Regions from separate parts of the Symbiobacterium terraclitae genome, predicted to be linked through region 2. Evidence: riboswitches for the same ligand, from Rfam matches in the RefSeq annotation. Region 2 holds a riboswitch; the other holds the start of a gene.
What was found. Region 2 has a riboswitch for glycine ahead of trxB (thioredoxin-disulfide reductase). Riboswitches for the same ligand answer to the same signal wherever they lie in the genome.
Positions count from the first base shown of each region.

Region 1: it holds a riboswitch for glycine, as region 2 does, so the genes downstream of both, gcvT (glycine cleavage system aminomethyltransferase GcvT) here and trxB (thioredoxin-disulfide reductase) in region 2, are expected to answer to the same signal.

Region 1 covers NZ_JAGGLG010000013.1:11,405-22,844, forward strand. Annotated here, with positions in the region: gene J2Z79_RS09035 (SRPBCC family protein) at 1-168, shown strand, start outside; gene J2Z79_RS09040 (serine hydroxymethyltransferase) at 231-1,469, opposite strand; gene J2Z79_RS09045 (lipoate--protein ligase family protein) at 1,492-2,325, opposite strand; gene gcvPB (aminomethyl-transferring glycine dehydrogenase subunit GcvPB) at 2,513-3,973, opposite strand; gene gcvPA (aminomethyl-transferring glycine dehydrogenase subunit GcvPA) at 3,975-5,330, opposite strand; gene gcvH (glycine cleavage system protein GcvH) at 5,331-5,717, opposite strand; gene gcvT (glycine cleavage system aminomethyltransferase GcvT) at 5,758-6,885, opposite strand; glycine riboswitch at 7,026-7,134, opposite strand; gene J2Z79_RS09070 (DUF192 domain-containing protein) at 7,131-7,529, opposite strand; gene J2Z79_RS09075 (hypothetical protein) at 7,557-7,919, opposite strand; gene J2Z79_RS09080 (hypothetical protein) at 7,932-8,234, opposite strand; gene J2Z79_RS09085 (helix-turn-helix transcriptional regulator) at 8,215-8,469, opposite strand; gene J2Z79_RS09090 (histidine phosphatase family protein) at 8,768-9,346, opposite strand; gene cobD (threonine-phosphate decarboxylase CobD) at 9,343-10,404, opposite strand; gene J2Z79_RS09100 (adenosylcobinamide-GDP ribazoletransferase) at 10,404-11,246, opposite strand; gene cbiB (adenosylcobinamide-phosphate synthase CbiB) at 11,258-11,440, opposite strand, start outside.
Region 2 covers NZ_JAGGLG010000028.1:7,537-18,976, forward strand. Annotated here, with positions in the region: gene J2Z79_RS14090 (flotillin family protein) at 1-557, opposite strand, end outside; gene J2Z79_RS14095 (hypothetical protein) at 574-1,203, opposite strand; gene J2Z79_RS14100 (L-lactate dehydrogenase) at 1,404-2,339, shown strand; gene J2Z79_RS14105 (Fur family transcriptional regulator) at 2,435-2,905, shown strand; gene J2Z79_RS14110 (heavy metal translocating P-type ATPase) at 3,045-4,994, shown strand; gene J2Z79_RS14115 (argininosuccinate synthase) at 5,094-6,308, shown strand; gene J2Z79_RS14120 (hypothetical protein) at 6,485-7,054, shown strand; glycine riboswitch at 7,165-7,270, shown strand; glycine riboswitch at 7,279-7,373, shown strand; gene trxB (thioredoxin-disulfide reductase) at 7,437-8,669, shown strand; gene trxA (thioredoxin TrxA) at 8,701-9,021, shown strand; gene J2Z79_RS14135 (glycine/sarcosine/betaine reductase component B subunit) at 9,035-10,321, shown strand; gene grdA (glycine/sarcosine/betaine reductase complex selenoprotein A) at 10,339-10,806, shown strand; gene grdB (glycine reductase complex selenoprotein B) at 10,820-11,440, shown strand, end outside.

The sequences.
Region 1 (11,440 bases), on a different contig from region 2:
ACCCGAGTGACGGTGACACATACCGGCTGGGGCGAGGGCGAGGCCTGGGCCGAGGCCCGGAACTGGCACGTCATGGCCTGGCGGCACGTCCTGGACAGCCTGAAGGGCGCGCTGGAGTCCGGCAAGGGCGACCTCTGCTGCGCCCCGCCTGAGCACGCCGACGACTAGGGAGTGTACCAAATGCGCCGGCGGGGGATCCCCCCGCCGGCGCAACCTGTTCCTATGGCATGCTACTCGACGACCAGCGGGAAGCGGGCGGTGAGCTCCTGCACCTCCGCCTTCACCCGCTCCAGGACGGCCTCGTCGCTGCGGTGCGTGATCGCCCGGTCGATCAGGTCGGCGATCTGCACCATCTCGGCCTCCTTGAGCCCCCGGGTCGTCATGGCCGGGGTGCCGATGCGGATGCCGCTGGTGACCATCGGCTTCTCCGGGTCGTTGGGGATGGCGTTCTTGTTCACCGTGATCGACACCCGGTCGAGCAGCTTCTCGGCGTCGCGGCCCGTGATCCCCTTGGGCCGCAGGTCCACCAGCATCAGGTGGTTGTCCGTGCCGCCGGTGACCAGCCGGTAGCCCCGCTCGACGAGGGCGGCCGCCAGGGCCTTGGCGTTCTTGACCACCTGGCCGCAGTACTCCTTGTAGGCCGGGTCGGAGAGCTGCTTGAACGCCACGGCCTTCGCGGCGACGATGTGCATCAGCGGGCCGCCCTGGATGCCCGGGAAGACCGCCTTGTCGATGTCCTTGGCGAACTCCTGCTTGCACAGGATGGCGCCGCCCCGCGGGCCCCGCAGGGTCTTGTGGGTGGTGGTGGTGACGATGTGGGCGTGCTCCACCGGGTTCGGGTAGTAGCCCGTGGCCGCCAGGCCGGCGAAGTGCGCCATGTCCACCATCAGCAGGGCGCCGACCTCATCGGCGATCTCCCGGAACCGCTTGAAGTCCAGCACCCGCGGATAGGCCGAGTAGCCCGCCACGATGATCTTCGGCCGGTGCTGCCGGGCCAGCTCCGCCACCGCGTCCATGTTGACCCGCTCCGTCTCGGGGTCCAGGCCGTAGGGGACGAAGTTGTAGGTCCTGCCGCTGAAGTTCACCGGCGAACCGTGGGTCAGGTGGCCGCCCTGGGCGAGGTTCATGCCCAGCACCGTGTCGCCGGGCTGCAGGAAGGCGAAGTAGACCGCCGTGTTGGCGTTGGCCCCCGAGTGGGGCTGCACGTTGGCGTGCTCGGCGCCGAAGGCCGCCTTCAGCCGCTCCCGGGCGATGTTCTCCACGACGTCCACGTACTCGCAGCCGCCGTAGTACCGCTTGCCGGGGTAGCCCTCCGCGTACTTGTTGGTCAGCACGCTGCCCGCAGCTTCAAGCACCGCCGTTGGTACGAAGTTCTCGGATGCGATCAGCTCGATGTTCCGCTGCTGCCGCTGGACCTCCTGCTGGATCACCGCATACACTTCCGGGTCGTACCGCTTCAGCGCGTCCATAACCGTGAGCCGCCCCCTGCACCTATTTTTTTATGTTCCAATTGTCACTTCCGTATTTCGTCGCGACAAGCGTTTCTGCCTCTTTTTCTTCTGCCAATGTGAGGGATCCGCTGGTCAACCTCAGGCCGAGGGCACGGGCGAAGCCGGCCGTGAAGGCGTCCCGGGCCTCCGCGTAGCCGACCTCCCGCCCCAGGGCCTCGCGGAGCGTGGTCGCCTTGCTCCGGAACCGGGCCATCAGCCGCTCGGCCGGCGCGCCCTCGGGCAGGCGCATCAGGCGGAAGAGCAGCGGTACGTCCACGTCCAGCAGGATCGACCCGTGCTGCAGGATCACGCCGTCCCGGCGGGTCTGGGCCGACCCGGCCAGCTTCCGGCCGCCGACCTGCAGCTCGTAGGCCGAGGCCGTGTCGAAGCAGGCGGTGTGGAAGCCGCCGGGGTCCGCCCGGCGCGGGTCGCGCTCGCCGCCGGAGAGCTCAGCCGCCACGCCCAGCTCGGCCAGGCCGGCCAGCAGCCCCCGGGAGATCTCGCGGTAGGTCTCGATCACCCCGCCGGGGAGCAGCTCCTCCCGCACCACCACGGAATAGGTCAGCTCCATGTGGTGGAAGATCAGCCGGCCGCCGGTGGGACGCCGCACGTAGCCGTAGCCGCTGGCCCGCACCGCGTCCAGGTCGACCTCCTTCAGCATCGACTGGAAGTAGCCGATGGAGACCGCCGGCGGCGCCCAGCCGTAGAAGCGCAGGGTCGGCGGTACCTCGCCCCGGGCGTGGGCCCGGGCGATGGCCTCGTCGATCGCCATGTTCTCCGGCCCCGGCCGGTGGCCGGTGTCCAGCAGCCGCCAGTTCTTCTCCGCCAACGCCATAGACCACGTCTCCGTTTCAGGGGGATCCCCTTCCGTCATGCTACGCAGCGGGGGACCGCCGGGATGCGCCCGCAGGGGCAACCGGCCGTTCCGCATGGAAACGGGGTGGGGCGTGCACGACAGCACCCCCACCCCGAGTCCTGACCAGCCATGCCTGGTCCCCTCCCGGGCCGGGAGGGTTACCGGATCAGCACTGCTCCCGCTTGTAGCGCAGGTTCGGCCGCCGGGCAGCCAGCGCCTCGTCCAGCCGCCCCACCGGGGTCTTGTGGGGCGCCGCCTTCACGTGCTCCGGGTTGGACCGGGCCTCGTCGTGGATGCGGATCATCGCGTCGATGAACCGGTCGAGGGTCGCCTTGTCCTCGGTCTCGGTCGGCTCGATCATCAGCGCCTCCTCCACGATCAGCGGGAAGTAGATCGTGGGCGGGTGCACGCCCTCGTCCAGCAGCCGCTTGGCCACGTCCAACGTCTTCACGCCGGTCTCCTGCTTGAGGGTCCGGGCCGCGAGGACGCACTCGTGCATGCAGTAGCGGTCCACGAACACGTCGTAGTACTTCTTCAGGTGCGCCATCACGTAGTTGGCGTTGAGGACCGCGTACTCCGAGACTTCCTTCAGCGCCGGGCCGTGGGCCAGCACGTAGGCGTAGGCCCTGACCACCACGCCGAAGTTGCCCCAGAAGGCGTGCAGCTTGCCGATGGACTGCGGGCGGTCCCAGTCCAGGACGTACCGGTCGCCCTGCTGCTCCACCACCGGCACCGGCAGGAAGGGCACCAGGTGGGACTTGACGCCCACCGGGCCGCTGCCGGGGCCGCCGCCGCCGTGCGGGGTCGAGAAGGTCTTGTGCAGGTTGATGTGGACGACGTCGAAGCCCATGTCGCCCGGCCGGGCATAGCCCATGATGGCGTTCAGGTTCGCGCCGTCGTAGTAGCAGAGCCCGCCCGCCTCGTGGACGATCTCGGTGATCTCCTTCACGTGCGGGTCGAAGAGCCCCAGGGTGGACGGGTTGGTCATCATCAGGGCGGCGGTCTTCGGGCCGACCGTCTGCCGCAGGGACTCGAGGTCGATGGAGCCGTCGGGCATCGACTTCACCGGGACCACCCGGTAGCCCGCCATGGCGGCGGTGGCCGGGTTGGTGCCGTGGGCCGAGTCTGGCACGATGACCTCGTTCCGCTCGCCCTCGCCCCGCGCCTCATGGTAGGCCCGGATCAGCAGGATGCCGGTCAGCTCGCCCTGGGCGCCGGCGGCGGGCTGGAAGGTCATCCGGTCCATGCCGGTGACCTCGCAGAGCCACCGCTCCAGGGTGTGCAGCAACTTCAGGTTGCCCTGCACCGTCTCGGCCGGCTGCATGGGGTGGGTGAGGGCGAAGCCCGGGATGCGGGCTGCCTCCTCGTTTACCTTCGGGTTGTACTTCATCGTGCAGGAGCCCAGGGGGTAGAAGTCCACGTCCACCCCGTGGTTGAGCCGGCTCAGCTGGGTGAAGTGGCGGACGACCTCGACCTCCGAGAGCTCGGGCAGGGCCGGGGGCACCTGGCGGAGCAGGTCCGCCGGAATCGCCTCGGAGATCTCCACGGCCGGCACGTCCGGCGCGGGGAACGTCACCGCCCGCTTGCCCGGGGTCGACTGTTCGAAGAGCAGCGGTACCAGGGCCATCCTACTTCACCTCCCCGAGCGCAGCCACGAGGCGGTCGATCTCCGCCCGGGTCCGCTTTTCGGTGACCGCCAGTGTGACGGCGCCGGCCGCCCCGTCCAGGAGCTCCGGATAGGCCGCACCGGCGTCGATGCCGCCCAGGATCTTGTGGCCCAGCAGGTGCCGGCTGACCGCCTGCGCCGGTGCGGGGGCGAGCACGGTGAACTCCTTGAAGAACGGTGCGCTGCCCGCCAGCCGCCAGCCGGGCAGGGCCGCGATCTGCTGCGCCGCGTAGTGCGCCTTCTGCAGCGAGAGGTTGGCCACCTCGCGCAGCCCCTCCTTGCCGACGAGGGCCAGGTAGACCGTGGCCGCCAGGGCGATGAGCGCCTGGTTGGTGCAGATGTTGGAGGTGGCCTTCTCGCGGCGGATGTGCTGCTCGCGCGCCTGCATGGTCAGCACGAAGCCGCGCTGGCCGCGGTTGTCCACCGTGGCGCCGGCGATGCGGCCGGGCATCTTGCGGGCGAAGCGCTCCCGGGTGGCCAGGATGCCCAGGTAGGGCCCGCCGTAGGAGAGGGGAACGCCGAGCCCCTGGCCCTCCGCGACGACGATGTCCGCGCCGTAGTGGCCCGGCGCCTCGAGCAGGCCCAGGGAGACCGGGTCGACGGCCACCACGAAGAGGCCGCTCATCCGGTGCACGATCGCCTCGATCTGCCGCACCTGCTCCAGGTAGCCCAGGTAGTTGGGGGTCTGCAGCAGCAGTCCGCCGACCTCGTCGGTCATCAGCGCCTCAAGGCGGTTCAGGTCCAGCGTCACGCCGTCCAGCGGCACCTCGATCAGCTCGACGCCGACGCCGTGCATGTAGGTCTCCACCACCCGCCGGTAGTGCGGGTGGACCGACCGGGCGACCAGGAGCTTCGACCGGCCGGTCTGGTTGACCACCATGCCGGCGGCCTCCGCCAGGGCCGAGGCGCCGTCGTACATGGAGGCATTGGAGAGGTCCATGCCGGTCAGCTCGCACATCAGGGACTGGTACTCGTAGATCGCCTGCAGCACGCCCTGGGAGATCTCAGGCTGGTACGGGGTGTAGGCCGTGAGGAACTCGCCGCGGCGGAGCACCGCGTCGACTGCGGCGGGCACGTAGTGGTCGTACGCGCCGCCGCCCAGGAAGCAGGCGTACTCCGCCGTGTCGGCGTTCTGCGCGGCCAGCTCCCGCAGGTGGGCCAGGATCTCCATCTCGGTCAGGGCCGGGGGCAGGTCCAGTGGCCGGTTCAGGCGTACCTCTGCCGGGATGTTGGCAGCGAAGAGCTCCTCGGTGGAACTGACGCCGATATCCCGCAGCATGGCCGCCTTGTCGGCCTGCGTAATCGGGATGTAGCGCATCTAGCCCTCCTTGGTGAACGCCTCGTAGCCCGCCGCGTCCAGCAGGCTGTCCAGCTCGGCCGGATTGGCGATCTCGATCTTCAGAATCCAGCCCTCGCCGTAGGGATCCTGGTTGATCAGCTCCGGCGAGCCCTCCAGCTTGGTGTTGACCTCGACCACCTTGCCGCTGACCGGGATGTACAGGTCGGAGACGGTCTTCACGCTCTCCACCACGCCGAACTGCTCGTTCTGCTTCAGCTCGCGGCCCACCTCGGGCAGCTCGACGAAGACCACGTCGCCCAGCTGGTCCTGGGCGAACCAGGTGATGCCCACCACGCCGACGTTGCCCTCAACCCGGATCCACTCGTGCTCCTTCGTGTACTTCAGATCCGCCGGAACGTTCGCCATCGTGCGCGTCCTCCTCGTGCCACGTTTTTCGACATGCCGCCTAGCGCTTGTGCGGCGAGCGGTAGAACGGGGTCTCGACGACCCGCGCCTTCAGCGCCCGGCCGCGGATGATGACCTCCACCTCGGTGCCCACTTCGCTGTGCTCCACGGGCACGTAGGCGAGGCCGATGTTCTTCTCCAGGGTGGGCGAGAAGCTGCCCGTGGTCACCTCGCCGACCGTCTGGCCGCCCACGGCCACCGGATAGCCCTGCCGGGGGATGCCGCGGTCGATCATCTCAATACCCACCAGCTTGCGGGTAAGCCCCCGCTCCTTGATCTGCGCCAGGGCCTCCCGCCCGATGAAGTCCACGCCCTTCTTCAGTTTCACGGCGAAGCCCAGGCCCGCCTCCAGCGGGTTGTGCTGGTCGCTGATCTCGTGGCCGTAGAGCGGAAGCTTGGCCTCAAACCGGAGCGTGTCCCGGGCGCCCAGGCCGCAGGGCAGGAGCCCCTCGTCCTCGCCCGCCTCCAGGAGCGCCTCCCAGAGGGCAGCAGCATCCCCGGCCTTCACGTAGATCTCGAAGCCGTCCTCGCCGGTGTAGCCCGTGCGGGAGAGCACCAGGGTCGGCACGCCGGCCACCGTCACGCCCATCTTGTGGGTGAACGGGGCCATCTCAGAGAGCACCGCACCCGGCGCCAACGGCTGGAGGATCTCCTCCGCCTTCGGCCCCTGCAGGGCGAGCAGGGCGATCTCGTCCGACCGGTTGACCAGCTCCAGGTTCCTGAGCCCAGCCCGCTCCCGGGCGACGTTGATCCACTCCCAGTCCTTCTGGGTGTTGCCGGCGTTGACCACCAGCCAGTACCGGTGCTCGCCGAGCCGGTAGACCAGGATATCGTCGACTACGGTGCCGTTCTCGTAGCACATCAGCGAGTACTGGACCTCGCCGACGGCAAGCTTCGCCGCGTTGTTGGTGCTGACCAGCTGGATCAGGTCAAGCGCCTGCGGACCCGAAATCTCGAACTCGCCCATGTGGGAGACGTCGAAGAGGCCGGCCGCCTGCCGGACGGCCCGGTGCTCCTCGATCACGCCGGCGTACTGCACCGGCATCTCCCAGCCGCCGAAGGGCACCATGCGCGCGCCGAGCTTCTGGTGCAACTCGTAGAGGGGCGTCCGCTTCAGTGATTCGTTCACCACCACACCTCGCTTTCACCTTGCTTAGTCTTACCAGCCAATGGGCGGCACTACTCCGCTTCCGGGGCGGCAAAAGGGGGACAGACCCGACACCCGGGCCCGTGCCCGCTGTGCGCCCTGTCCCCCGGAGGTTCAGAGTCCGTCCGGACCCGGTCGCCGCTGCCTGAGAGATTCTGCCCGCCCCCAGCCAGACCGGGCATTGCTCCTTCGGCGCCCTCCTCAGGGGAGGGTCTCTTCCGAGTCCATCATCCGTCTTTATGGGGATTGTCGGCAACAGTATTCCCTACGAAGACCCAAAAATCCTCCTCGGTGGACACCGCCAACCGGTCACCCGGACGGGTCTCCCCGGACGCCCCGGCGGGCAGCTCCAGCACCGCCCGCGCACCGGGAACCGCCGGGCTGATTCGCCACGGCGGGAACGACGCGAGGACGCGCAGGACCCGCCCTTCCCGGTCCAGGAAGAGCAGGTCGATCGGAAATCGCATGAAGTGGGTGTGCACCTGGCGGCAGGGCTCCAGCCAGAGCCCCTCGCCGGGGGCGAGGGCGGGGCGGAACATCAGGCCCAGGAGGCGCAAGCGAAAGGTATCAGCCCGGCGAATGCGGTCGCCCAGGACGAGGCCCCGGTTGAGGTTGCGGACAATCATCGTACGGCACACCCCATGGTCTCCCCTCTAGAGCCGCATGAGCCAGGCCTTCGGCTCGTACCGCGTCACGTCGTTCACCACTTCCGCCCGGATGGTGTTCACCACGGCCCAGACCTCCGTGACCCAGAAGGGCGCGTCGCGGATGGCGAAGCGCCGGTCTGCCTCGGAAGGGGCGTGGAGCGACAGGCGCCACTCGCTCTCCACCTGCCGCACCACCGCGGCGACGGTCCTGGTGGATTCGTCCACCCCCACAAGGTAGGTCGCGGCGGCGGAACCCTCCGGCGACCAGTCGACCTCCCCCGACCCGCTACGGCAACCAGCCGGGATGGGGACCACCTGTTCACGCCCGGTCGCCACGTGGCGGATGCGGACTGCCGCCCAGGGAGGCATGTCCGGTCCCCATCACCGGCGCAACAGGGCGAACCCGACCGCCATCGCTCCCGCAAGGCCGAAGGAGCTCAGGATGATGACGAAACGGTGGCGCGAGATCGTGTCATCCCGCACGCGGCACCAGATCCAGGCGAGCCACCCCGCCCCCAGGATGACGGGAATGTCCAGGGGAAACCCCCTGAGCGAGACCAGGTCCGGCCACAGTCCGTGAACCGCGAGGTCGGCCACCAGGAGCCAGGCCATCACCCTGTAGCCGAGGTTGCCTGCCGCGTTGTCGACGGCCACCGTGCGCTCATCAACATCGGGCTTTTTCATCACCTGTCACCTCCTCCAGGTAGAACAGTTCCGTAACCGCCTTCCCCAGGCAACGGGCCAGCACGAAGGCCAGGAGCGTGGAGGGGACGTACTGGCAGTTTTCGATGGCGCTGATGGTCTGCCGCGTGACGCCGGCCATGTCTGCCAGCTCCTGTTGCGACAGATGCTGCTCGATCCGCGCGGCGCGCAGGCGGTTGCGCAGTTCATACTTCGCCACGATCTCATCCTTCGCCACGATCTCATCACCCTTCGTGGCAATTGTACGAGAATCCAGCCGGAATGTAAAGTATACCGGACATAGTTCGGCAGAAAATCCCACTGACCTGGCGAACGAAGGGGTGTCCGGTCCACCCCTCCGCTCTCGTGGGCGGACCGGACCACACGCAGGCCCCGGTGAACTCAACAGACCCCGGGCACTCGGCGCTGGCGTGTCTGGCAGAACACCACACAGGCACCGGTATCAGCATCGCAACCTCCCGGCCGGCGTGATCAGACGAGGGCCGAGCACCGCGCGTGCTCGGCCCCCGTGCTTCCTACCCGCCGGGCCGCCAGATCGCCGGCTTGCCCAGGCTGCGCGCCCCGTCCCACTGAACCGTGACCACGCCGCCCGGCGGCACCTGCCAGTCCCAGAGGCCCGTGCCGGTCAGGTGGGCGAGCAGCGTGCGGATCACCCCGCCGTGCGTCACCACGACGGCGCCATCGCGCCGGGGAAGGGCTGCGAGGGCACGGCGGCGCAGCGACGATACGCTCTCCCCGCCGGGAGGAGACGCCCGCTCCGGGTCGGCCATCCAGGCCGCGAGCTCACCCGGCCACCGCCGGGCGATCTCATGGTGGGTCAGCCCGGAGAAGCGGCCGAAGTCGAGCTCCCGCAGCCGGGGGTCGGGCACAGGCGTAAGGCCCGTGGCCTCCCCGATGCGCCCGGCCGTCTGCAGGCACCGCTGGAGGTCGCTTGTGCGGATGCACGTGACGGGACACCGGCTCAGGTACCTGGCGGCCAGCCTGGCCTGGGCCTCCCCCGCCCTGCTCAGCGGGTGCTCCCCCCAGCCGATATAGCGCCCCTCGGCGTTGGCGGCCGTCTCTCCGTGGCGGACAAGGTACAGCGTGAACCTCACGGTCTGGCCACCTCCTCTGCGACGCGGCGCAGGTGGGCCACCAGCCGCTCGTGCTCCGCACGGGTGCGCACGGCCAGCCGCATGTGGAACGCGCTGAGCCCGGCGAAGGAGCGGCAGTCCCGGATGAGGATCCCCAGCGGCCCCAGGCGCTCCTGGATCTCATGTGCCGGAAGGGGGGCGCGCACCAGCACGAAGTTGGCCGATGGCGGGTAGACGACAAAGCCCGGCAGGCTGGCGAGTTCCCCGGCCAGGTAGGCCCGCTCCTCCCGCACCCAGCGCCGGGTGCGTGCCGCGTACTCCCGATCGTGCAGTGCCTCAAGCGCCGCGGCCTGGGCCGGGCCGCTCACGCTCCACGGATCCCGGGCCGCATCCAGCGCGGCCACCATCCACGGCGGGGCCACCGCGTAGCCCACGCGCAGGCCGGGCAGGGCGTAGAACTTCGTCAGGGAGCGGACGACGACAAGATTCCGCCGCTCCGCCACCCAGGGGATCACTGACCCCGCCTCGCCGGCGTCGGTCAGGTCGACGAACGCCTCGTCCACCAGCAGGGTCGCCCTGGTCCGCTCCGCCATCCGGAGCAACCCGGCCGGCGTGAACAGGTGGCCGGTGGGGTTGTGCGGATTGCAGACGATCCACCAGTCCCCACGCCCCACACCGGGCGGCGGCTCCGTGCGGTCGTGGGCGACGGGAACCGGGCGCGCCCCGGCAGCGCGCGCCGCCCGTTCGTACTCGGCAAAGCCCGGCTGCGGGACGGCCACCCGACACCCCCGTGCGAGCCGGAGCAGCAGATAGATCACCTCAGCCGCGCCGTTGCCCACCAGGACCATCGGCTCCTGCACCCTGTGTCGCCCGGCCAGGGCCGCCCGCAGGCGGCGGGCGAAGGGCTCGGGGTAGTGTGCGATGCCAGACAGGGCCCCCTGCGCGGCAGCGACCGCCCGGGGCGGCGGCCCCAGCGGGTTGATGTTGGCGCTGAAGTCGAGGAAGCCCCCGGACGGCTCGGCCCAGCGCGCCCGGGCCGCCTCGAGGTCCCCGCCGTGCAGGGGAGGCCTCTCGACCATCAACCCACCTCCCCCGCAGCCACGCCGAAGCAGGCCAGCGCGGCCAGCTCGGCCAGCTCGCAGAGCGCCCCGTAGGTGTCCCCCGTCTGGCCGCCGAGCCGCCGGGCCAGCCACCCTCCACAGCCGAAGCAGACCCCCAGCGCCGCCACCCATGCGCCCAGCCCCCGCAGCGCGGCGGTGAGGGCCCCCGACGGCGCAGCCGCGGCGAGGCCGTGCGGCAGGGTCAGTTCCGGCGCAGCCGCGGCCAGGACGCGCTGCAGCTCCACCGCAGCTGCAGGCAGGGCCAGAGCCAGCGCCAGCCCGCTGAGCAGGGCCGCAGCCGCCTGTGGCCGCCCCACGTGCCGGACATAGGCAGAGCCCAGTCCCCAGGAACGGGCCGGCGGCCATTGCACGGCCGCGAGCGGCATCACCATCCGCCCCAGGGCAGGGGCGACCAGCAACGCCGGGGCTGCCCGGCCCGGGTCCAGCTCCAGGAGGAGGGCGACCCGCAGCAGCAGGGCGAGCGCCCCGGCCGTCACCCCCATCGCCCCGACGCGGGAGTCCTTCATGATCTCGAGCATTCGCTCCCGGTCGCGGCCGGAGAGCACGCCGTCGGCAGTATCCATGAGGCCGTCCAGGTGGAGCGCCCCCGAGGCCCAGAGGCCGGCGCCGGCCGCCGCGACCGCCGCCACGGCCGGACCGAACAGCGCCCGCCCCGCCAGGTAGGCGACGAGGCCGGCGGCGCCCACCAGCAGCCCGACCAGCGGGAACAGGCCCGCTGCCCGGCCGAGGTCCCGCATGGGGTCGTCAGTGACCACGCGGCCTGTCGGAAACCGGGTGAGAAACGCAAGTGCGATGCGCACCAGGCCACCTCCTACGCAATCTTCCACAGCGCCAGGGCTCCCAGGCCGGTCCCCAGCACCGTCGCCAGCCACATCCACCGCACCGCGCGGGGGATGTCCTCCGGCTCCAGCGGACGGCGCGGGTCGCCCATGTAGGCCCGCCGCTCGGGCACCCCGCCGTAGGAATTGAGCCCGCCCAGCCGCACCCCGAGCAG
Region 2 (11,440 bases):
CCCATGTTGTTAATGTAATCATTCTTGTCCTTGATTTCCTTGACGGTGAAGGAGATGACCTCGAGGCCCATCTTGGCCATGTCGTCGGCCACGTTGGCCCGCATGCGGTCGGCCACCATCTCCGGCTCCTTGACGATCTGCTCGACCGTCAGCTGGCCGATGATGCCCCGCAGGTGGCCCTCCATCACCAGCTTCAGGATCTCGTGCTGCTCCTTGGTCGACTTGGAGAGGAACTGCTCGGCCGCCGTGAGGATCGAATCGGTGTCAGACTTGACCTTGATCTGCGCCACGGCCTCGACCGTGACGGAGACGCCCTGTACGGTGTAGAAGTCCTGCTGCGGTACGACGTCGAACGACATGAGCTCCAGCGAGAGCTCCTGCGCGGACTGGATCAGCGGCCACACGACCAGGCCGCCGCCCTTGGTGACGCGCGGACCGCCGAAGCCGTAGACGATGAGTGCCCGGTTGGGCGGAACCTTCCGGTACATCGAGGCCAGCAGGCCCAGGAGGAGCAGGATCCCGACGACGGTCAGGCCAGCGTAGATGAGAGGACCCATCCGATCTCAAACCCCCTTACTGTCGTTCCTGTTTCATGAACTCACGCCATGGCTGGACGTAGGCAACGCCCCGCTCATAGCGAAGGATCACGACCTCTTCGCCCTTCGGGATCGGGCGCCCGTCCACCGAGCGGGCCGCCGAGACCATGCGGGAGTTGTGCTGCTTGTAGACGATCTCGCCGGTACCGCCCTCCCGGATCGGCACCGTCAGCCTGCCGACGATGCCCGTGTAGCTGGTGGGCGGGAGGGGGCGCTCGCCCCGCACCAGGAAGCGCTGGAAGCGGTAGATCAGCCAGCCGGTGCCGAAGGCCCCGGCCGCGGCTCCGGCCAGGGAGAGCAGCAGGCCCGGCGCACCCAGCGAGGAGATCAGGTAGCCCACGCCGCCGAAGCCCATCAGCGCTGCGACGAGGGTCTGGAAGTTGATCGGCGAGATGGCCGTGGCCTTGCCGACGGCGCCGTCGTGGGCAGCCACCAGGTCCCCGCCGGCGGAGAGATCGCCGCCGGCAGAGAGGTCGCCCGCCGCCGCAAGGTCCCCGCCGTGGGAGACGTCGCCGGCGTCGCCACCCAGGTCCAGGAACCCGAGGACCGCGGAGACCAGCGTCAGGCCGAACCCAACGTAGAAAGTATAAAGGAAGACCGGGGTCACGAGGCCACACCTCCTCAGAAACGGCTGGTGCTGTCTCCGTCTATAAGACCCACGTGGGGTCGGGTTTGGTTCTGAATCAAGCCAGTCTCTTGGCACTTACGCTTGCCTCTTCCGAAAGGCCGTCGCCCGGTATGGCACGTTTCGGGGCAACGCCGCGCATCCTAACGGAGGACGCGCAGACTCACGGGGGAGGAAGTGCCATGTCGAAGATCGTGCTGGTCGGCTGCGGTCAGGTGGGGGCCACCTTCGCCTACACGGTGCTGCTCAAGGGGCTCACCAACGAGCTGGTCGTGATCGACAGCAACAAGGAAAAGGCGCTGGGCGACGTGCTGGACCTGAACCACGGCCTCATGCTCGCCCACCCGATGAAGATCGGCGTGGGCGACTACCCCGACTGCGCCGACGCCGACCTGATCGTCATCTCCGCCGGGGTCGCCCAGCGGCCGGGCGAGACCCGCATCGACCTCATGTCCCGGAACGTGGCCGTCTTCGACGAGATCATCTCCCAGGTCACCCGCTACAACCGGGACGGCATCCTGCTCATCGCGACCAACCCGGTGGACATCCTGACCCAGGTGGCCCTCAAGCTGTCCGGCTGGCCTGCGCACCGGGTCATCGGCTCGGGGACGCTGCTGGACAGTTCGCGCCTGCGGTACCTGATGGCCAGCCGGCTGGGCGTCGACCCGCGGTCGGTCCACGGCATGGTCATCGGGGAGCACGGCGACAGCGAGATCGCCGTCTGGTCGGCGGCCAGCGTGGGCGGGGTCCCGATCGACAGCCCCGAGGCCGGAGCGCGCTGGCACCTGTCGCCCGAGGAGCGGGCCGAGATCTACGAGGAGACCCGCACCGCCGCTTACCAGATCATCGCCGCCAAGGGGGCGACCTACTACGCCATCGCCCTCGCGCTGGCGCGCATCTGCGAGGCGGTCCTGCGGGACCAGAAGTCCATCCTGCCGGTCTCCACCTACCTGCAGGACTACCACGGCATCGACGGGCTCTGCCTGGGCGTTCCCGCCGTGGTGGGACGCCGGGGGGTCGAGGAGGTGGTCCGCATCCCGCTCACGGCCGAAGAGGAGCGGCAGCTGCAGGCCTCTGCCGCCAAGCTGCGCCAGTTCCTGGACGAGATCGGATTCTGAGCGCGCTTGCCAGAATATGCGAGATGGGTATTGCACAACGGCTCGATCTGCTATACTGTTATCTAGAATATTTCTCGCTGCCGGAGGTGAAAGCCATGACCCCGGCCAGGGACGAAATCGTCGATGTTCAGCAGGAGGATACCTTCACGGCGGGGCTGCGCGCTGCGGGTTTGAAGCTGACTTCCCAGCGCACCGCGATCTGCAAGGCACTGGCGGGCATGGCGGGTGAGATCCACCCCACCGTGCAGGAGATCTTCGAGGCGGCCCGCCGGTACCACCCTGGCGTCAGCCTGGCCACGGTCTACAACACGCTCGCGGTCCTGAAGGAGCGCGGGCTGCTCTACGAGCTCGGGCCGGATGCGACCGGCGCCGTCCACTACGAACTGGACGTCGATACACACATCAACGTCGTCTGCATCCGCTGCAAGAACGTGATCGACCTGCCGCACGTCTCCACGGGCATGGAGGAGACGGTGGCCCGGCAGACCGGCTTCCAGTTGATCGGGGCCCAGATGCTCTACTACGGCATCTGCCCCGCCTGCGCCCCGAAGGAAACCGCCCAGTAGGCACAAAGCGGACAGCCGCCACGGCACAGCGCCGTGGCGGTTTTTTTACTATGGAATGTCGGATTATCTGTTGCCAAACCCGGGTGCCTGAGTTAGAATGATTCTAGTTTAGAACAGTTCTAATCCGGGAGGTGGCTCGGTGGTGCAGGCGAACAAGGACTGGCTGGACGACGGGCTGCGGCCGCTGGTCACGGCGACCGCCTTGAGCGGGATCTTTCTGGCTGTGGGTTGGATCCTGGAGCACCGGGCACCGGGCCTGCACGCCTGGTCCGCGGCGCTCTACGCGACCGCGTACGCGACCGGCGGCTACCTGCGGCTGAAGGACGGGCTGGCCGCCCTGCGGCGGGGCAGCCTGAACATCGATATGCTGATGGTTCTGGGCGCGATGGGCGCCGCCGCCCTGGGGCGCTGGAGCGAGGGCGCGGTGCTGATCTTCCTCTTCGCCCTGTCCAACGCGCTGGAGGAGTTCGCATCGGGGAAGACCCGGCGGGCGATCGAGTCGCTGGTCACCCTGCGGCCGGAGCAGGCGCTCGTGCGGCAGGAGGACGGGGCCGAGCGGATGGTGCCGCTGGAGCAGGTGCAGACGGGCGACCTGGTGGTGGTGCGGCCCGGCGAGCGGCTGGGCGTGGACGGCGTGGTGGTGGACGGCCGCTCGGCGGTCGACCAGGCGGCCATCACCGGCGAGTCGGTGCCCGTCGCCAAGGAGGCGGGATCCCGGGTCTACGCCGGCAGCCTCAACACCACCGGGAGCCTCCTGGTCCGGGTGATGAAGCCGGCGTCGGAATCGACCCTCGCCCGGGTCATCCGGCTGGTGGAGCAGGCGCAGGAGCAGAAGGCCAAAGTGCAGCGGGCCGTGGACTGGATCGACCGCTACTACACGCTGATCGTGGTGGGCGTGGCGCTGGCCGCATGGACGCTGCCGCCGCTGCTGGCGGGGTGGACATGGTCCGACAGCTTCTACCTGGCCATGCAGCTGCTCGTGGTCATGTCGCCCTGCGCGCTGGTGATCGCCACGCCCGCCGCGCTGCTCTCCGGCATCGCCGCCGGCGCCCGGCAGGGGATCCTGTTCAAGGGCGGCATCCACCTGGAGCAGGCGGGGGCAATCCGGGTCGTCGCCTTCGACAAGACCGGCACCCTCACCGAGGGCCGGCCGCGGCTCACCGCGCTCCACCCGGCGGAGGGCGTCTCCGAGGCGGAGCTGCTGCGCCTGGCCGCCGCGGCCGAGCTGCGCTCCGGCCACCCGCTGGCCCGGGCCATCGTTGCGGCCGCCCGGCAAAGGTGCGGCGCCCTGCCCCAGCCCGAGCAGGTGGAGGAGCAGCCGGGCCTGGGGATCGCAGCCACGGTGGAGGGCCGGCGGGTGCTGGTGGGCAGCAGGCGCCTGGTGGAGCAGACCGCTGACGGGCGGCTGCTCAGGCAGGCGGAGCAGGTGGAGGAGCAGGGGGAGACGGCGATCCTGGTCGTGGCGGACGGCGAGCCGCTGGGCGTCCTCTCCGTCGCCGACCAGATCCGCCCCCAGGCCCGCGCCGCAATCGCCGCCCTCCGGGCGCAGGGCATCGAGCGGGTGGTCATGCTGACCGGCGACAACGAGCGGGTGGCCGCGGCCGTGGCGGCTCAGGCCGGCGTCGACGAGTACCGCGCCGCGCTGCTGCCGGCCGACAAGCTGCAGGCCATCGCGGAGCTGGAGCGGCAGTACGGCCCCGTGGCCATGGTGGGCGACGGCATCAACGACGCGCCGGCCCTCGCCCGGGCGACGCTGGGCGTGGCCATGGGCGGCGCCGGCAACGACGCCGCGCTGGAGAGCGCAGACGTGGTGCTGATGGCCGACGACCTGGCGCGCCTGCCAGACGCTTTCCGCCTGGGCCGCCGGACCCGGCAGGTGGTCGCGCAGAACCTGGGTCTCGCCACGGCCGTGATTATCGTCCTGGCGGCGACGAGCCTCCTGGGTGCGCTCACCCTGCCGCTGGCGGTGGTGGGCCACGAGGGCTCGACGATCCTGGTGGCCGTCAACGGCATGCGGCTCCTGCTCTCGGGCCGGCGGCGGAGCCTCCCCACACCCCTGCCGGGGGTGGAGCAGGCGCGGGGGATCTGAATCTCCCGGCAATCTGCACCACCCCTATTGCATACTTATACATGACGAAGTATAATCATGCACCAAGAGCAGGGGTACTGATGAGGAGGCGCCGGAAGCATGGCGAAGAAGAAGTGCGTGCTGGCCTATTCAGGCGGGCTGGATACCTCGGTTGCGATCCACTGGATCAAGGAGAATTACGACGCTGACGTGGTCGCCCTGGCGCTCGACCTGGGTGCCAACGACAAGGACCTGGAGTTCATCAGGCAGAAGGCGCTCTCCATCGGTGCGGTGAAGAGCTACGTCCACGACGCCAAGCGGGAGTTCGCCTACGACTTCATCCTCCCGACGCTGCAGGCCAACGCCTGCTACGAGTCCAAGTACTATCTCTCCGCCGCGCTCTCCCGCCCGCTGATCTCCAGGAAGCTGGTGGAGATCGCCGAGCAGGAGGGAGCCGACTTCGTCGCCCACGGCTGCACCGGCAAGGGCAACGACCAGGTCCGGTTCGAGGTCTCGGTGGCCGCGCTCAACCCGAGCATCCAGGTGCTGGCGCCGGTCCGGGAGTGGGGCTGGAGCCGGGAGGAGGAGATCGACTACGCCCTGAAGCACGACATCCCGGTGCCGGTGGGCAAGGAGAACCCCTTCTCCATCGACGTCAACCTCTGGGGCCGCTCCTGCGAGGCCGGCGTGCTGGAGGACCCGTGGGCCGAGGCGCCCGAGGAGGCCTTCGAGTGGACGGTCAACCCCGCACAGGCCCCTGACGAGCCGGAGTACGTCGAGATCGGCTTCGAGCAGGGCGTGCCGGTCTCGCTCAACGGCGAGGCCATGGACCTGGTGACGCTGATCGAGAAGCTCCACGCCATCGCCGGCGCGCACGGCGTGGGCCGGATCGACCACGTGGAGAACCGGCTGGTGGGCATCAAGTCGCGCGAGGTCTACGAGATGCCCGCCGCGACCGTGCTCACCCTGGCCCACAAGGAGCTGGAGACCATCACCCTGCCCCGGGAGCTGCACCACTTCAAGCTGGGCCTCGAGCAGAAGTACGCCGAGCTCGTCTACTTCGGCCTCTGGTTCCACCCGCTCAAGGAGGCGCTCGACGCCTTCATCAAGAAGTCGCAGGAGACGGTGACCGGAAAGGTGCGGGTGAAGCTCTTCAAGGGCACGGCCTTCTGCGTCGGGCGCACCTCACCCTACACCCTGTACTCCTACGACCTCGCCACCTACGACAAGGCCGACAAGTTTGACCACAAGGCGGCCAAGGGCTTCATCGACATCTTCGGGCTGCCCACCAAAGTCTACGCCGCTGTACAGAAGAAGCACGAAGCAGGAGCATAGCCAGGCAGGCGCCGCCCCCTCCCGGGGGCGGCGTCGGGTTGAAGGCGGAGGCCACCCCTAAGGCCGCCCGGCAGCCCGCCGAGGGCGCCCTGCCTCGTCCGGGCAGGAAAGCGCCGTCCGGAGGCGAACTGGAAAGGGATGGGCACGACCCGGCAGCCGAGAGAGGAGGGGGACCGGTGGCCCGCGTCTACTACAGGCTCGTGCTCACGGCGCTCTGCGCGCTGGCGGCCTACGTTGCACCGGTTCACACCCTCCGCTACCCCTACCACCTGCCCTACTTTGCGGGCGGGCTGGTGGCGGCGCTGCTGGCCTGGTCCTTCCTGCAGCTGGCGATCATGCTGGAGCCCGAGGTGAAGCCGGGCGTCCAGTTCATCATCGGCGCCGGCTTCGCCGTCATCTCCTGGGCCCACGTCTCGATGGTCTCCGTCCTTCACGTCATCCCGCAGGTGATCCGGGCCGGCCGCCTGCTCGACACCTTCGATCCCATCTGGATCCTGGCCGGGCTCTCGCCGCTGGTGGTGCCGACCGCCGCCATCGCCCTCCGGCTGGCCGGCCACCCGATCCTGCCAGCGCTGGCCGCATCGCTCTTCCGCTTCTCGGTGCCGCTGGGCTTTCTCAGCCTGATCCCCCGCTGGCTCAACATGCCGAAGCAGTTCCGCTGGCTCTTCCTCTTCACCGGGGTGATGTTCCTGGTGCTCGACGGCCTGGGCTTCACCGCGCGCCCCGGGCGTGAGCGCGGCACGTGACCTTTGGTATCACCCCCTGCCCGCAAACGAGCCATTCCAATGAAGCCAACGGGTCAGTTGACCGACAATTTTCCAACGTATAACCTGAAAGTGAAGTAAATATATGCTCGGGGTCAGCGGCGGGAGAGACTTCCCTCCGGGAAGCGCCGAAGGAGCAAGCCGGCATCGGGTCGGGTTGCCGGTGAAACTCTCAGGCATCAGGACCGTTGCTGGGCGCGCTGCGCAACCCCCCCTCTGGAGAGCCGCCTGCGTGCGGCACCGAAGGAGCAAGGCCTCCCGCAGGGCCAAACTCTCAGGTCAGGGAGACAGGGGAACGACCATCTGATTGGTCGTTCCCTTTTTCACATGGATGGGAATGCAGCATCGATGGGGGAGGAGTACCATGGCTGATCGCTACGATCTCGTCATCGTCGGCGGCGGACCCGCAGGCCTCACCGCAGCCATCTACGGCGCCCGGGCCCGGATGAAGACCCTGCTGATCGAGAAGGGGCGGACGGGCGGCCAGGCCGCGTCCACCGAGGAGGTGGAGAACTACCCCGGGGCCGGCCGCACCACGGGGCCCGCGCTGATGCAGCAGTTCCGGGCCCACGCCGAGTCGCTGGGCGCCACCATCGTGCGGGCTGACGTCGCCGCGCTGGAGCTCGACCGGCCCATCAAGACGATTCGCACCCGCAAGGGCGACGAGTACGAGGCCCGGGCGGTCATCCTCGCCCCCGGCGCCGAGCCCCGCATGCTGGGCGTAAAGGGCGAGGGGCGGTTCCGGGGCAAGGGCGTCTCCTACTGCGCCACCTGCGATGCCGACTTCTACACCGACCTGGACGTGGTCGTGGTCGGCAACGGCGACGCGGCGGTGGAGGAGGCCATCTACCTGACGAAGTTCGCCAGCAGCGTCACGCTGATCTGCATCCACCCCGAGGGCACCATGGACGCCAACAAGGCCGCCCAGGAGCGGCTCTTCGCCACCCCCAAGATCAAGGTCATCTGGCAGAGCGTGGTGGAGGAGATCCAGGGCGACGAGATCGTCACCGGCGTGCTGCTCCGGAACCTGGCCACCGGTGAGCAGACGGTCCTGCCCTGCGACGGCGTGTTCATCTTCGTGGGCACCGTGCCGCGCACCGAGTTCCTCAAGGGCACCGGCGTCGAGCTGGACGGCCGGGGCTACATCATCGCCGACCCGGACACGATGGCCACCAGCATCGACGGCGTGTACGTCGCGGGCGACGCCCGCCGCAAGTGGCTCCGGCAGATCGTCACCGCCGCCGCGGACGGCGCCATCGCCGCATGCGCCGCTGAGAAGTTCCTGGCCGAGGAGGAGCAGGTGAACCGCGACCTCCTGGAGCCGGAGGAGCCGGTGCTGGCCGTCTTCTGGAGCCCCGCTGTCCCGCTCTCCATCGAGGTGCTGCGGCAGGCGGAGCAGGTGGTCGCCGGTCTGGGCGGCCAGATGCGCCTCGCCCGCATCGACTGCTACAAGTCGGCCCGCACGGCCAACCGGCTGGGCGTGAGCGACGTGCCTGCCATCATGCTCTTCCACAAGGGTATCCCCCTGGCCACCCTGACGGAGGACTTCAACCATCTGGCCGAGTGGGTGGAGGGACACATACCGGCAAGGACCTGACAAGACCTGCGACGACGGAGGTGAGAGACGGATGCTGGAGGTGAACAAGGAGACGTTTGAGCAGGAGGTGCTCCAGGCCCCGGGGGCGGTGGTCGTGGACTGGTGGAGCCCCAAGTGCGAGCCCTGCTGCGAGCTGCTGCCCGAGGTGGAGCGGATGGCCGCGGCCTACGGCGACCGGGTGAAGTTCGCCAAGGTCAACGTGCTGGAGAACCGGCGGCTGGCCATCAGCCAGCGGGTTCTGGGCCTGCCGACGTTCCAGTTCTACCGCGACGGCCAGAAGGTGGCGGAGTTGGCGGGCGCCGAGGCCTGCACGGCGGAGGCGATCGAAGCGGAGCTGAAACGGCTGGTGTGAGGAGGCTGGAAGTATGAAGCTGGAACTGGGCCGCATCCACATCCGCCATGTGCGCTTCGGCAGCGCCACACGGGTGGAGGGCGGCGTCCTCACCGTCAACCGGGACGAGCTGACCGCCCTGCTGCTGCAGGACGAGCGGCTGACCGCCGTGGAGCTGGACATCGCCCGACCGGGCGAGTCGGTGCGGATCATCCCGGTGAAGGACGTCATCGAGCCACGGGTCAAGGTCTCCGGCCCCGGCGGGGTCTTCCCCGGCTTCACCAGCAAGGTGGAGACCGTGGGGGAGGGCCGCACGCACGTGCTGAAGGGCTGCGCCGTCGTGACCACCGGCAAGATCGTCGGCTTCCAGGAGGGGCTGATCGACATGTCGGGCCCGGGCGCGGCGTACACGCCGTTCTCGCAGTTGATCAACCTGACCGTGCACGCCACCCCCAGGGAGGGGCTGACGCAGCACGAGCACGAGGCCGCGCTCCGCATCGCGGGCCTGAAGGCCGCGGCCTACCTGGGCGAGGCCGGCCGCACGGTGGAGCCCGACGAGGTCGTCACCTACGAGCACCTGCCGCTGCCCGAGGCCATCGCCCGCTACCCGGGCCTGCCGAAGGTGGTCTACGTCTACATGCTCCAGTCCCAGGGGCTGCTGCACGACACGTACGTCTACGGCGTGGACGCCAAGCGGATCCTGCCGACGTTGATCTCCCCGACGGAGGTCTTCGACGGGGCCATCGTCAGCGGCAACTGCGTCTCCGCCTGCGACAAGAACACCACGTACCACCACCAGAACTCGCCGGTGATCGAGGACCTCTACGCCCGACACGGCAAGGACCTGAACTTCATCGGCGTGGTGATCACCAACGAGAACGTCACCCTGGCTGACAAGGAGCGCTCCTCCAGCTACGCCGCCAAGCTGGTGCAGATGCTGGGGGCCGACGGCGCCATCGTCACCGAGGAGGGGTTTGGCAACCCCGACACCGACCTGATGATGAACTGCCGCAAGCTCGAGGAGAAGGGCGTCAAGACGGTGCTGATCACCGACGAGTACGCCGGCCGGGACGGCGCGTCGCAGTCCCTGGCAGACGCGACGCCCAGGGCCGACGCCGTGGTGACGGCCGGCAACGCCAACGCCGTGGTGGTGCTGCCACCCATGGAGAAGGTCATCGGCTACCCCGAGCAGGTAAGCGTCATCGCCGGCGGCTGGGACGGTTCGCTGCGGCCCGACGGCTCCATCGAGGCCGAGATCCAGGTGATCACCGGGGCCACCAACGAGCTGGGCTTCTCCCGCCTCTCGGCGCGGACGATCTAGGTAAAGGAAGTGAGACCATGCAGCTGAAGGGGAAGAAGGCGATCATCCTCGGCGACCGGGACGGCATTCCGGGTCCGGCGCTGGAAGCCTGCATCCGCAGCGCAGGCGCAGAGGTGCTCTTCGCCTCCACCGAGTGCTTCGTCTGAACGAGCGCAGGGGCCATGGACATGGAGAACCAGCGCCGGGTCAAGGAGTTTGCTGAGAAGTATCCGAAGGAAGACCTCGTGGTCATCCTGGGCGGCGCCGAGGCCGAGGCCTCGGGGCTGGCGGCGGAGACGGTCAGCAACGGCGACCCCGCCTGGGCCGGTCCACTGGCCGGAGTCCAGTTGGGACTCAAGGCGTATCACATCTTCGAGCCCGAGATCCGCGAGCAGGTCGATCCGAAGGTCTACGAGGAGCAGGTCTCCCTGATGGAGATGGTGCTCGACGTGGACGCGATCGTGCAGGAGGTCCGGTCCATCCGCGAGCAGTACGCCGCCTGGTAGAGGGGGGTCATACGTGCGGATCGTGCATTACATCAACCAGTTCTTCGGCGGCATCGGCGGCGAGGAGAAGGCCGACGTGCGTCCGGAGCTCCGCCCCGGCCCCGTGGGTCCCGGCCAGGCCCTGAACGCTGCGCTGGCCGGCACTGCGGAGATCGTGGCCACGGTGATCTGCGGCGACTCCTGGTTCAACGAGAACCTGGAGGAGGCCAAGCAGACCGTGCTCGACCTGATCCGGCAGCACGAGCCCGACCTTGTGATCGCCGGCCCGGCCTTCAACGCCGGGCGTTACGGCATGGCCTGCGGTGCCGTGGCCGAGGTGGTCAGCAAGAACCTGAAGATCCCCGTCGTCACGGGCATGTACCCGGAGAATCCCGGCGTCGAGGTCTACCGCCGGTACGCCTGGGTGGTGGAGACCGGCAACTCCGCAGCCTCCATGCGGACGGCCGTGCCGGCCATGGCCGCCCTGGTGAAGCGGCTGGCCGCCGGACTCGAGCCCGAGCCGGGCACCTATCTGGAGCGGGGCCTCCGGGTGAACGAGTTCGTCGCCGAGCGGGGGTCCGCCCGGGCGGTGGCGATGCTGGTGCAGAAGCTGAAGGGCGAGCCCTACACCACCGAGTACCCGATGCCCTCCTTC